2 regions of the Streptomyces sp. S186 genome follow, and region 1 is predicted to be linked to the other one. Evidence: riboswitches for the same ligand, from Rfam matches in the RefSeq annotation. Region 1 holds a riboswitch; the other holds the start of a gene.
What was found. Region 1 has a riboswitch for S-adenosylmethionine ahead of thrC (threonine synthase). Riboswitches for the same ligand answer to the same signal wherever they lie in the genome.

Region 1 (5,924 bases):
TCGGCGCGGATCTGGTTGACCCGGCCCTGGACCTGCTCGCTGTCGCCGGCACCGTCGACGATGGTGGTCTCGTCCTTGGTGATGACGACCTTGCGGGCGCGGCCCAGCAGGTCGAGACCGGCGTTCTCCAGCTTGAGGCCGACCTCCTCGGAGATGACGGTGCCACCGGTGAGGATGGCGATGTCGCCGAGCATGGCCTTGCGGCGGTCACCGAAGCCCGGGGCCTTGACGGCGACGGACTTGAAGGTGCCACGGATCTTGTTGACGACGAGGGTCGACAGGGCCTCGCCCTCGACGTCCTCGGCGATGATCAGCAGCGGCTTGCCGGACTGCATGACCTTCTCGAGGAGGGGCAGCAGGTCCTTCACGTTGCTGATCTTGGAGTTGACGATGAGGATGTAGGGGTCCTCGAGCGCCGCCTCCATGCGCTCCATGTCGGTCGCGAAGTACGCCGAGATGTAGCCCTTGTCGAAGCGCATACCCTCGGTGAGCTCCAGCTCCAGACCGAAGGTCTGGGACTCCTCGACGGTGATGACGCCTTCCTTGCCGACCTTGTCCATGGCCTCGGCGATGAGCTCGCCGATCTGCGGGTCGGCGGCGGAGATGGACGCGGTGGAGGCGATCTGCTCCTTGGTCTCGATCTCCTTGGCCTGGTCGAGCAGGGCACCGGAGACGGCCTCGACGGCCTTCTCGATACCGCGCTTGAGGGCCATCGGGTTGGCGCCGGCGGCGACGTTGCGCAGACCCTCGCGGACCAGCGCCTGGGCGAGGACGGTCGCGGTCGTCGTGCCGTCACCGGCGACGTCGTCCGTCTTCTTCGCGACCTCCTTGACCAGCTCGGCGCCGATCTTCTCGTACGGGTCCTCCAGCTCGATCTCCTTGGCGATGGAGACACCATCGTTGGTGATCGTGGGGGCGCCCCACTTCTTCTCAAGGACGACGTTGCGGCCCTTGGGGCCGAGGGTGACCTTGACGGCGTCGGCGAGCTGGTTCATACCGCGCTCAAGGCCGCGCCGCGCCTCCTCGTCGAACGCGATGATCTTGGCCATGTGAAGTGGTCCCTCCGGACTGATGGGGGTACCCCCTGCCCGAACAAGTGTGACGAGCTGGGGGAGGAAGCTCCGGACCGCGCTGGCGCCCGCGACGGACGGCCCACATGCCCTGTGGTTCCTTGCCCCACCTGGCGTGCCGGCCTCACCGACCCGGTCCACATTCAGCACTCTCACGGGGAGAGTGCTAACGCAATGATTAGCACTCGCACCAGGCGAGTGCAAGCGGCTTGGAGGATGTCTCCCGGTGGGGTGCGGTCGATTGCGGGCCGGCGGACGGGAGTGACCGCGGGCGGCCGTGCACCCGTGAGACGGCCGTCTCACGCCCCCATGCATGCCCGCGTACACCGGGCCCCACGCCCGTCACGGCCGGCCTGGACCTGGCCGACTCATGCGCGCCCCGCGCGCCGGGCCCCACGTCGAATGCGGGACCGATGGGTCCCCTCCACCTCCACCGCGCACGCCCGCGCGCAGGCGTCCCAACGGGCCCCAACGACCCCAACGCGCCCCCTTTGACAGCGGGACGCAGCGGGACACAGGCAGGCCCCCTCCCCCATGCGCGCCCGTCTACACCCGCGGGCGCCCGCGTGCGGGGCGGCGGTCATCACGGGAGAAGGGCGCACGGGAGACAAGCCGCGCGCCCACCTGGCGCGGCACGGACCGATACGCCGGCCCCCGCCGGGCGCCCGGCACAACAGACGACAGCGCAACCGCACGACAACGCGCCGGCACGACAGAAGGCCCGCAGCCCCGTTCACCGGGGTTGCGGGCCTTCCGCCGACGATGCAGTCGGCCGCCGCCTCAGGCGGTGACCCGGACCATGTCCGCCTGTGGCCCCTTCTGGCCCTGCGAGATCTCGAACTCGACCCGCTGACCCTCCTCAAGGGTGCGGTAACCGTCCATCTGGATCGCGCTGTAGTGGACGAATACATCCGCACCACCGTCGACCGCGATGAAGCCGTACCCCTTCTCCGCGTTGAACCACTTGACGGTGCCCTGAGCCATGCCTAACTCCCCTATTACTGGCCCTTGCGCAGGACCGCACTTCGCGGACCCGGGTCAGACCTCACCCCCGGGAATGGCCCGTGGGGTGTGCGCCGGAACGCGTCGACCGCCGCTGAATGTATCTGGACCAATGCCCAGCGCAACAGGTCAATCGGACGAGAATTCCGGCACCGGGGAAACGGCCGTATACGCTCAAATGGCGTTATTGCAGCCCGATTCGGGCCGGGAATATGCCACACAACCGACAAAACGCGCACACAACTTGCGCACAAGTCACCGCGATCTCATATGCGTTCGGCATGTACGCGGAGATAACCGGAGGGGAATCGCCCCAATGGTATCCCCTTTCACGACACGGAATTGCCCCGTCCGTTTAGGTCGGACGGGGCAATTCCAGTCAGCGCAGGGAAGAGTTGGCGCAAATGCGATCCGTGTCGATCGTGCCGTTCCGCGTCGAGCGCCCTCGGGCGGGTCAGCAGCCTCCTGCCACCGCCGGGATGATGGAGACGCCCGCCCCGTCCGGGGTCGGCGTCTGCAGGCCCTGCTCGAAGCGGACGTCGTCGTCGTTGACGTAGACGTTCACGAAGCGGCGCAGCTTGCCGGCGTCGTCGAGCACCCGGGCGGCGATGCCCTGGTGGTTCTTCTCCAGGTCGGCGATCACCTCGGAGAGGGTCGCGCCCTCGGCGGTGACCTCGGCCTCGCCGCCGGTGTACGTGCGGAGGATGGTGGGGATGCGGACCTTGACGCTCATGGTGGATGCCTCCGGGGCTACGGGAGTGGGAGTCGGGGGGCGGGCGGGGCCGGGCTCAGCCGGCCAGGCCGGCCGCGCGGAACGCGTCCAGGTCCGGCCGGATCGTGGCGGTGGGCCCGGCGGCGACGGCGTCGAGGGTCTTCAGGCCGTCACCGGTGTTCAGCACCACGGTGGTCAGTGACGGGTCCAGGATGCCGTTCTCGATGAGCTTTCTGGTCACGCCGACGGTCACGCCGCCCGCGGTCTCCGCGAAGATCCCCTCCGTGCGGGCCAGCAGCCTGATCGCGTCCACGATCTGCGGGTCGGTGACGTCCTCGACGGCACCGCCGGTGCGGCGCGCGATGTCGAGCACGTACGGGCCGTCCGCGGGGTTGCCGATCGCCAGGGACTTGGCGATGGTGTCCGGCTTCTGCGGCCGGACGACCTCGTGGCCGGCCTTGAAGGCCGCGGAGACCGGCGAGCAGCCCTCGGCCTGGGCGCCGAAGATCCGGTACGGCTTGTCCTCCACGAGGCCGAGGGCGATCAGCTCCTTCAGCGCCTTGTCGATCTTGGTGAGCTGGGAGCCGGAGGCGACCGGGATGACGATCTGGTCCGGCAGCCGCCAGCCCAGCTGCTCGCAGATCTCGTACGCCAGCGTCTTGGAGCCCTCGCCGTAGTAGGGGCGGAGGTTGACGTTGACGAAGCCCCAGCCCTCGCCGAGCGGGTCGCCGATGAGCTCGGAGCAGAAGCGGTTGACGTCGTCGTAGTTGCCGTCGATGGCGACGAGGTCGCCGCCGTAGACCGCGGCCATCACGACCTTGCCGGGCTCCAGGTCGTGCGGGATGAAGACGCAGGACTTGAGGCCCGCGCGGCGTGCCGCGGCGCCGACCGCGCCCGCCAGGTTGCCGGTCGAGGAGCAGGAGAGGGTGGTGAAGCCGAAGGCGCGGGCGGCCTCGACGGCGATCGCGACGACCCGGTCCTTGAAGGAGTGGGTGGGGTTGCCGGAGTCGTCCTTGACGTACAGGCCGCCGGTGACGCCGAGCTCGGCGGCGAGCCGGTCGGCCTGGACGAGCTTGGTCCAGCCGGGGTTGAGGTTGGGCTTGTCGGCCACGTCGGCGGGGACGGGCAGCAGCGGGGCGTAGCGCCAGATGTTGGCGGGGCCGGCCTCGATCCGGCGCTTCAGCTCCTCGCCGCTGGGAAGTTCGTAGGCGACGTCGAGAGGGCCGTTGCGATCCTCAGCCACGGGGTGTGACTGCCGTTCAGTCCAACGGTACGCGATCTCCAGCGGACCGAAGCACTCCTGGCAGGCGAAGAGCGGGCTGAGCGGAAAGCGCTGTCCGCACTCGCGACACGAGAGCGCGACGGCGGGGCCGAGAGCTACGGCGGAAGTGGGTTCGATTGCTTGCACAGCCATGGAGGCGAGGCCCTTTCTCCTCATCTTCCTCACGACGCATCTCGCCGTGAGACGGATTTGGCACCTTCCCTAGCCGGGAGCCTCGCGCGCGCCGTGCTGCGGCTGCGGAGATCGGCTGGAGGGTTGCCGGGGCTTCAACGGGCCGTGTCCCTCTGCCCCTCTGGATGAGCGGTATGGCGCTGGGCGGACCCAGGCGTTTGTCGCGCGGTGACCCCGACATGCGGTGGTCGTGCACGTTGTTCAAGACTGTAACCGAAGGCGCTCGCCGTTGAGATAGTCGTCCGGTCCGCGAGATGGATCACATAACGGGCCTCCGTTCGGGGCCCACCGAGGAGAGTCGTAGACGTGCTGGAAGAAGTGGAGCGCTGGCTGGCCGGACGCTCCTGGTCCGCCGCGGACCGCCCCCTGGAGCAGTTGCTGGAGGCCAAGCGCCAGACGGGGCGGACGGTCAGTGTGGTGCTGCCCGCGCTCGACGAGGAGGCGACGGTCGGCACGATCGTCGCGGCGATCCGCGCCGAGCTGATGACCCCGGAGGTGCCGCTGGTCGACGAACTGGTGGTGCTGGACTCGGGGTCGACCGACCGGACGGCCGAGGTCGCCGCGGCGGCCGGCGCCCGGGTGGTCCACCGGGACAGCGTGCTGCCGCGGATCCCGGCGCTGCCCGGCAAGGGTGAGGTGCTGTGGCGGTCCCTGCTGGTGACCGGCGGCGACATCATCTGCTTCGTCGACGCCGATCTGCGGGAGTTCTCCGCCACGTTCGTCTCGGGGATCGTCGGGCCGCTGCTGACCGATCCGGAGATCCAGTTCGTCAAGGCGATGTACGACCGGCCGCTGGACACCGGGCCGCTGGACACCGGGGAGGGCCGGGCGCCGGTGGCGGAGCAGGGCGGACGTCTTGCCGGAGGCGAGCAAGGCGGACGCGTCACCGAGCTGGTGGCCCGGCCGCTGCTCAATCTGCACTGGCCGCAGCTGGCCGGGTTCGTGCAGCCGCTGGGCGGGGAGTACGCGGCGCGCCGCTCGCTGCTGGAGCGGCTGCCGTTCCCGGTGGGCTACGGGGTGGAGCTGGGGCTGCTGGTGGACTCCCTGCACACGGTCGGACTGGATGCCCTCGCCCAGGTGGACGTGGGGGTGCGCCGGCACCGGCACCAGGGCGGCCAGGCGCTCGGCCGGATGGCCGCCGCCATCTACCGCACCGCCCAACTCCGGCTGGCACGCGGCCACTTGGTCCGCCCCCGGCTGACGCAGTTCGAGCGGGGCGAGAGCGGATTCGTGCCGCGGACGACGGAGGTGGACACCGAGGAGCGGCCGCCGATGGCCGAAATCCCGGAATACGCGGAGCGGCGGGCGGCCTAGGGGTTGTCCGTAGGGCCCGGCCGGGACCTGGCCGGGATACGTACGTTTGCACGGATCGGTGACGGGTTAATGTCGCGACATGGTCTCCGAGCGCAGTGCGGTCCAGCCAGGTGCCGAGGTCCTCGTCGCGTCGAACCGCGGGCCCGTTTCGTATGCCCTGGGGGCGGGCGGTGAGCTGACCGCCAAACGGGGCGGCGGGGGGCTGGTGTCGGGCCTCTCGGCGATCGGGCAGTCGACACGCGGCGCGGAGCGCCTCGATGAGGGGCGGTGGTCGGGCGACGGGCGGGCAGATGCCGAGTGGGTATGTTCCGCGCTGGGGGACGGTGACCGGGAGGCGGTGCGGCGGACCGGGGGGCTGCTGGATGTCGCGGAC
Region 2 (5,924 bases), 2.6 Mb from region 1:
CGGCCGGACACGCCCTGCCGCAGCTGCACATCACGGTGAAGGACGGCTACCTCGAGGCCGTCAGCGACTTCGCGGAGCCCGTCGGCCCGAGCTTCTGGGAGCGCGGATGAGTAACGAGACAACCGCGACCACTGCGCGCCGTGGCCAGGCGCCACGGGGTGAGCGGATCGCCGACTGGGCCGACGGCCGGCTGGGCATCTACAGCCTGGCCAAGGCCAACATGCGCAAGATCTTCCCGGACCACTGGTCCTTCATGCTGGGCGAGGTCGCGCTCTACAGCTTCGTCATCATCATCCTGACCGGTGTCTACCTGACGCTGTTCTTCCACCCGAGCATGGCCGAGGTCACCTACCACGGGTCCTACGTGCCGATGCACGGGATCAAGATGACCCAGGCGTTCGAGTCGACGCTGAACATCAGCTTCGACGTGCGCGGCGGTCTGCTGATCCGGCAGATCCACCACTGGGCGGCGCTGGTCTTCCTGGCCGCGATGATGGTCCACATGATGCGGGTGTTCTTCACCGGCGCGTTCCGCAAGCCGCGTGAGGTCAACTGGCTCTTCGGCTTCCTGCTGTTCGTCCTGGGCATGTTCACCGGCTTCACCGGCTACTCGCTCCCGGACGACCTGCTCTCCGGCACCGGCGTCCGCTTCATCGAGGGCGTCATCCTGGCGATGCCGCTGGTCGGCTCGTACCTGCAGATGTTCATCTTCGGCGGCGAGTTCCCCGGTCACGACATCATCCCGCGGTTCTTCACGGTCCACGTGCTGCTGCTGCCGGGCATCATGCTGGGCCTGCTGGTGGCGCACCTGATCCTGGTCTTCTACCACAAGCACACGCAGTTCCCGGGTGCCGGCAAGACCAACAACAACGTGGTCGGCATGCCGCTGCTGCCGGTCTACATGGCCAAGGCCGGAGGCTTCTTCTTCCTGGTCTTCGGTGTGATCTCGGTGATCGCCGCGGTCGCCAGCATCAACCCCGTGTGGGCCATCGGCCCGTACCGTCCCGACCAGGTGTCCACCGGTGCGCAGCCCGACTGGTACATGGGCTTCGCCGAGGGCCTGGTGCGTGTCATGCCGGGCTGGGAGTGGAACTTCTGGGGCCACACCGTCAACTTCGGCGTGCTGATCCCGATCCTGGTCTTCCCGCTGGTCCTGGTCGCCATCGCGGTCTACCCGTTCATCGAGTCCTGGGTCCGCGGCGACAAGCGCGAGCACCACATCCTGGACCGCCCGCGCAACGTGCCCAACCGCACCGGCTTCGGTGTGGCCTGGCTCGTCGCCTACTTCGTGATGCTGATCGGTGGCGGCAACGACCTGTGGGCCACCCACTTCCACCTGTCGATCAACTCGATCACCTGGTTCGTCCGGATCGCGTTCTTCGTCGGGCCGGTGCTGGCCTTCGTCGTCACCAAGCGGATCTGCCTGGGTCTCCAGCGCCGCGACAAGGACAAGGTGCTGCACGGACGCGAGTCCGGCATCATCAAGCGCCTGCCGCACGGTGAGTTCATCGAGGTCCACGAGCCGCTCAACCAGGAGCAGCTGCACGTCCTCACCCAGCACGAGCAGCCCGAGCCGTTCGAGCTCGGTCCCGAGGTCGACGAGAACGGTGTCCGGCGCAAGTTCAAGCGCTCGCAGAAGCTGCGCGCCAAGCTCTCCAAGAGCTACTACGGCGAGGACAACGTCATCCCCAAGCCGACCGTCGAGGAGTACAAGGAGATCACCAGCGGCCACGGCCACCACTGATCCCCGCGGGCGCGGCGACGCGCACCGCTGGTAGTACGCCACCCAGAGGGCCCCGTCCACGAAGAGGACGGGGCCCTCCGGCATGCCCGGGGGTCGATAGGGTGACGACACAGGCAGGAGACGAACCAGGAGCGTGCACCATGAACGTCGTGACCCCGGCAGGCGGCGGCAACGTGGCGGACCGCTCCTGGCCGGCCGTACTCAACGCCCTCCTCGACGGCCGTGACCTCACCGCCGACGACACCGCCTGGGTCATGGACCGCATCATGCGCGGCGAGGCCACCGACGCGCAGATCGCCGGCTTCGCGGTCGCGCTGCGCGCCAAGGGCGAGACGGTCGCGGAGATCTCCGGCCTGGTCCGCACGATGTACGCGCACGCCACCCTCATCGACGTCCCCGGCCCCAGCGTCGACATCGTCGGCACCGGCGGCGACGGCGCGAACACCGTCAACATCTCCACCATGTCGGCCATCGTGGTCGCCGGCACCGGCGCCAAGGTCGTCAAGCACGGCAGCCGCGCCGCGTCCTCGGCCAGCGGCGCCACGGACGTCCTGGAGAAGCTGGGCATCAACCTGGACCTGTCGCCGCGGCGGGTGGTGGAGGTCGCGGCGGAGGCCGGCATCACCTTCTGCTTCGCCGCCAAGTTCCACCCCGCGCTGCGGCACGTGGCGGCCGCCCGCGGCCAGCTGGGCATCCGGACGACCTTCAACGTCCTGGGCCCGCTGACCAACCCGGCCCGGGTCCGCGCCCAGGCCACCGGCGTCGCCGACGCCCGGATGGCCCCGATCCTCGCCGGCGTCCTCGCCGAACGCGGCTCCTCGGCGCTCGTCTTCCGCGGCGACGACGGCCTGGACGAGCTGACCACCACCGCCACCTCCAGGGTGTGGATCGTCCGCGACGGTACGGTCCATGAGGAGCCCTTCGACCCGCGGGACATCGGCATCGGCCTGGTCCCGGTGGCGGCGCTGCGCGGCGGCGACGCGTCGTACAACGCGGAGGTGGCCCGGCGGCTGCTGGACGGCGAGACCGGCCCGGTACGGGAGGCGGTGCTGCTGAACGCGGCCGCCGCGCTGGCCGCGCTGGAGCCCTCCGCCGCCCCGCTGACCGACCGGATCAGGGACGGCCTGCGCAAGGCCGCCGAGGCGATCGACTCGGGCGCGGCCCGGCGGACGCTGGACCGCTGGGTGGCGGCCAGCAACGCCTGAGGGACGCCGGCGGACGTGACGTACGCCCCGGTCCGGGATATGGACCGGGGCTTGCGTGTCCTTGATCGTGTGGCATGATTCAGCCCAGGTCACGAGTGACAGCGACACAGGCCCCGGCCCGCTGTCCGGCAACCCTCCTTCCGTGGCGGGGTGCCCCGGGTGATGACCAGGCCGCAGGCAGCGAGGTCTGCGGCAAGCGCGGATCCCTCGCCAGGGATCCTGGTCCTCGAGGGAGTTCCCCCGTGATGAAGCGAATGCGGTAGGGCCTGACGGCCCGTTCCCCACACCTCTCCTCTCTTCCCCTTTCACACCTTTCTTTCCCTTTCACGCTGCGACGCCGCGTCCGCCGTGCGTTGACGTTTTCGGATGCCGTACCGGAGAGATCCGTCGCAGCGAACTCGCTTACTTCTCACGGGAGTTCGCCATGTCTGTCTCCACTGCTGCCGCCGACCGCTCCGTCTGTGCCCCGCTGCCGGTTCTGGGCCGGGACGTCCTCGTCCCCCTGGTGACCGGCGGCGAGGCCGTCTACGCCGCGCTGGACTACGCCGCCAGCGCCCCCGCCCTCCAGCGCGTCTGGGACGACGTCGCCGCCTACGCCCCGTATTACGGCAGCGTCCACCGCGGCGCCGGCTACCTCTCCCAGCTCTCCACCGACCTCTTCGAGAACGCCCGCCGGACCGTCGCCGACTTCCTCGGCTGCCGCGCCGACGACCAGGTGGTGTTCACTCGCTCCACCACCGACTCGCTGAACCTGCTGGCCGCCGCGCTCCCGCAGGGCACCCGGGTGTTCGTCTTCGAGACCGAGCACCACGCCTCGCTGCTGCCCTGGGAGCACCGCGCGGATCTGACGGTGACCTACCTCGACGCCCCGCGCACCCCGCGGCAGGCGGTCGACACCCTGGAGAAGGCGCTGTCCGCCCGCGAGCCCTACGGGCCGGCGCTGGTCTGCGTCACCGGCGCCTCCAACGTCACCGGCGAACTGTGGCCGGTGCGCGAACTGGCCGCCGCGGCCCACGCCCACGGCGCCCGGATCGTCCTCGACGCCGCCCAGCTCGCCCCGCACCACCCCGTGGACCTCGCGGACCTGGACGCCGACTGGGTCGCCTTCTCCGGCCACAAGCTGTACGCGCCGTTCGGCGCCGGGGTGTTGGCCGGCCGCGCCGACTGGCTCCGGGCGGCCGAGCCGTACCTGGCCGGCGGCGGCGCCAGCCGGAAGGTCGCCCGGCGGACCGACGGCGGGGTGGACGTCGAGTGGCACGAGAGCGCCGCGCGGCACGAAGCGGGATCGCCCAACGTCATCGGCGCCTACGCCATCGCCTCGGCCTGCAAGGCGCTCACGGAGGCCGGTTGGGACACCCTGGTCGCCCGTGAGCGGGAGCTGATCGCCCGGGTCCGGACGGGCCTGGCCGACGTTCCGCAGGTCCGGATCCTCTCCCTCTTCGGCGACGACGCCCCGCGCGTCGGCGTCCTCTCCTTCGTCGTCGAGGGCTGGAACAGCTCGCACTTCGCCGCCGCGCTCTCCGCGGAGTACGGCATCGGCGTCCGCGACGGCCTGTTCTGCGCCCACCCGCTCGTCCGGACGCTGCTGGGCTCCGCCCCCCAGACCCAGGGCGAATGCGGCGCCCCGGAGGCCGCGCCGGGGGAGCGGTCCCTCAACGCGATCCGCGTTTCCTTCGGCGCCGGCACGCCCGACGAGCATGTTGACCGCTTCCTGCGTGCGGTCGGGGAGCTCGTTGCGGAGGGCGCCCGCTGGAACTACCGGGTCGAGGACGGGCGTTGCGTTCCTGCGTAGCCGGCGTTCCGCCGGGGTTTGCCGCTTGCCTGTTGCGCCTGCGGCGCATTGCGGGTCCGCTGCGCGGGGCTGTTCGACCGCGGTGCCGGGCCTCCGGGGCAGGGGGTGTGTCCGGACTGCTGTCGCTTTACGTCCGGACACACCCCCTGCCCCTCCGACCCGTCCCCTCCCGTTGAGGGTCAGATGACAGGCCGGTTGCGGCTCATGCCCGGTGGGCTAGTGCAGGCCCCGGACTGATGGGTGACCGGCAATTCTCGACTGATGAGCGACCCGCACGGACCACTCACGCACGCCCCCACTCACCGTTTCCATGACCACCCACGGGAGGTGACGGGCCTCCGGGGCAGGGGTGTGCCGGACGTAAAGCGACAGCAGTCCGGCACACCCCTGCCCCGGAGGCCCGGCACCGCACCCAAAAGCCCCGCGCAGCGGACAACAAGCAAGCGCCGCCAGGCGCAAAAAGGCGAACCCCTACGGCGGGAAAGCCGACTACGTGGGAAGCAAGGTCAAGCGCAGCGTTACGCGTCGAGACCGATGGAAAACGCGGCCTCAAGGTCATGTTGCGAATACGTGCGGAACGCAATATGCGTCTCCGTCGACGCGACGCCGGGCACCTTGCTGATGCGGCCGGGGATGACGTCGGCGAGGTCGTCGTGGTTGGCGACCCGCACCATCGCGATGAGGTCATACGCGCCGGTGACGGAGTAGACCTCGCTGACGCCGTTCAGAGCGGCGATCCGCTCGGCGATCTCGGGGATCTGATCCACGCTGGTCTTGATCAGCACGATCGACGTGATCACGGCTGGCTCTCTCCCTCGGCCGACGGTCCGTTGTCCCTGGTGGCACCCACAGTATCCCGCCGTCCGTAGCGGGCCCACGCGTAGAGGAAGCCCAGGGCGAAGCCGACGACGTGGGCGAGGTAGGCGACGCCGGGGCCGGCCGGGTCGTGGTCGGCTGCCTGCCACTGGAGGCAGAACCAGAACGGCAGGACGAGCCAGGCCGGGAACCGCAGCGGCAGGAAGAACAGGAACGGGAAGAGGCTGGTGACCCGGGCCCGCGGAAAGAGGAAGAGGAAGGCGCCGAGGACGCCGGAGACGGCACCGGAGGCGCCGACCAGCGTCTGCGCCGAGGAGGCGTGTGCGGCCGCGTAGCCCAGCAGCGCCAGGTAGCCGGCGGTCAGGTA

Region 2: it holds a riboswitch for S-adenosylmethionine, as region 1 does, so the genes downstream of both, ACRAS8_RS26015 (aminotransferase class V-fold PLP-dependent enzyme) here and thrC (threonine synthase) in region 1, are expected to answer to the same signal.

The regions. Positions count from the first base shown of each region.
Region 1 covers NZ_CP193932.1:3,483,750-3,489,673, forward strand. The annotation lists gene groL (chaperonin GroEL) at 1-1,049, opposite strand, end outside; gene ACRAS8_RS14560 (cold-shock protein) at 1,851-2,054, opposite strand; gene ACRAS8_RS14565 (MoaD/ThiS family protein) at 2,527-2,805, opposite strand; gene thrC (threonine synthase) at 2,861-4,198, opposite strand; SAM riboswitch class I at 4,216-4,369, opposite strand; gene ACRAS8_RS14575 (glucosyl-3-phosphoglycerate synthase) at 4,544-5,551, shown strand; partial or broken gene ACRAS8_RS14580 (trehalose-6-phosphate synthase) at 5,631-5,924, shown strand, end outside.
Region 2 covers NZ_CP193932.1:6,044,968-6,050,891, forward strand. The annotation lists gene qcrA (cytochrome bc1 complex Rieske iron-sulfur subunit) at 1-110, shown strand, start outside; gene qcrB (cytochrome bc1 complex cytochrome b subunit) at 107-1,744, shown strand; gene trpD (anthranilate phosphoribosyltransferase) at 1,885-2,949, shown strand; SAM riboswitch class IV at 3,037-3,154, shown strand; gene ACRAS8_RS26015 (aminotransferase class V-fold PLP-dependent enzyme) at 3,374-4,741, shown strand; gene ACRAS8_RS26020 (Lrp/AsnC family transcriptional regulator) at 5,260-5,541, opposite strand; gene ACRAS8_RS26025 (rhomboid family intramembrane serine protease) at 5,538-5,924, opposite strand, start outside.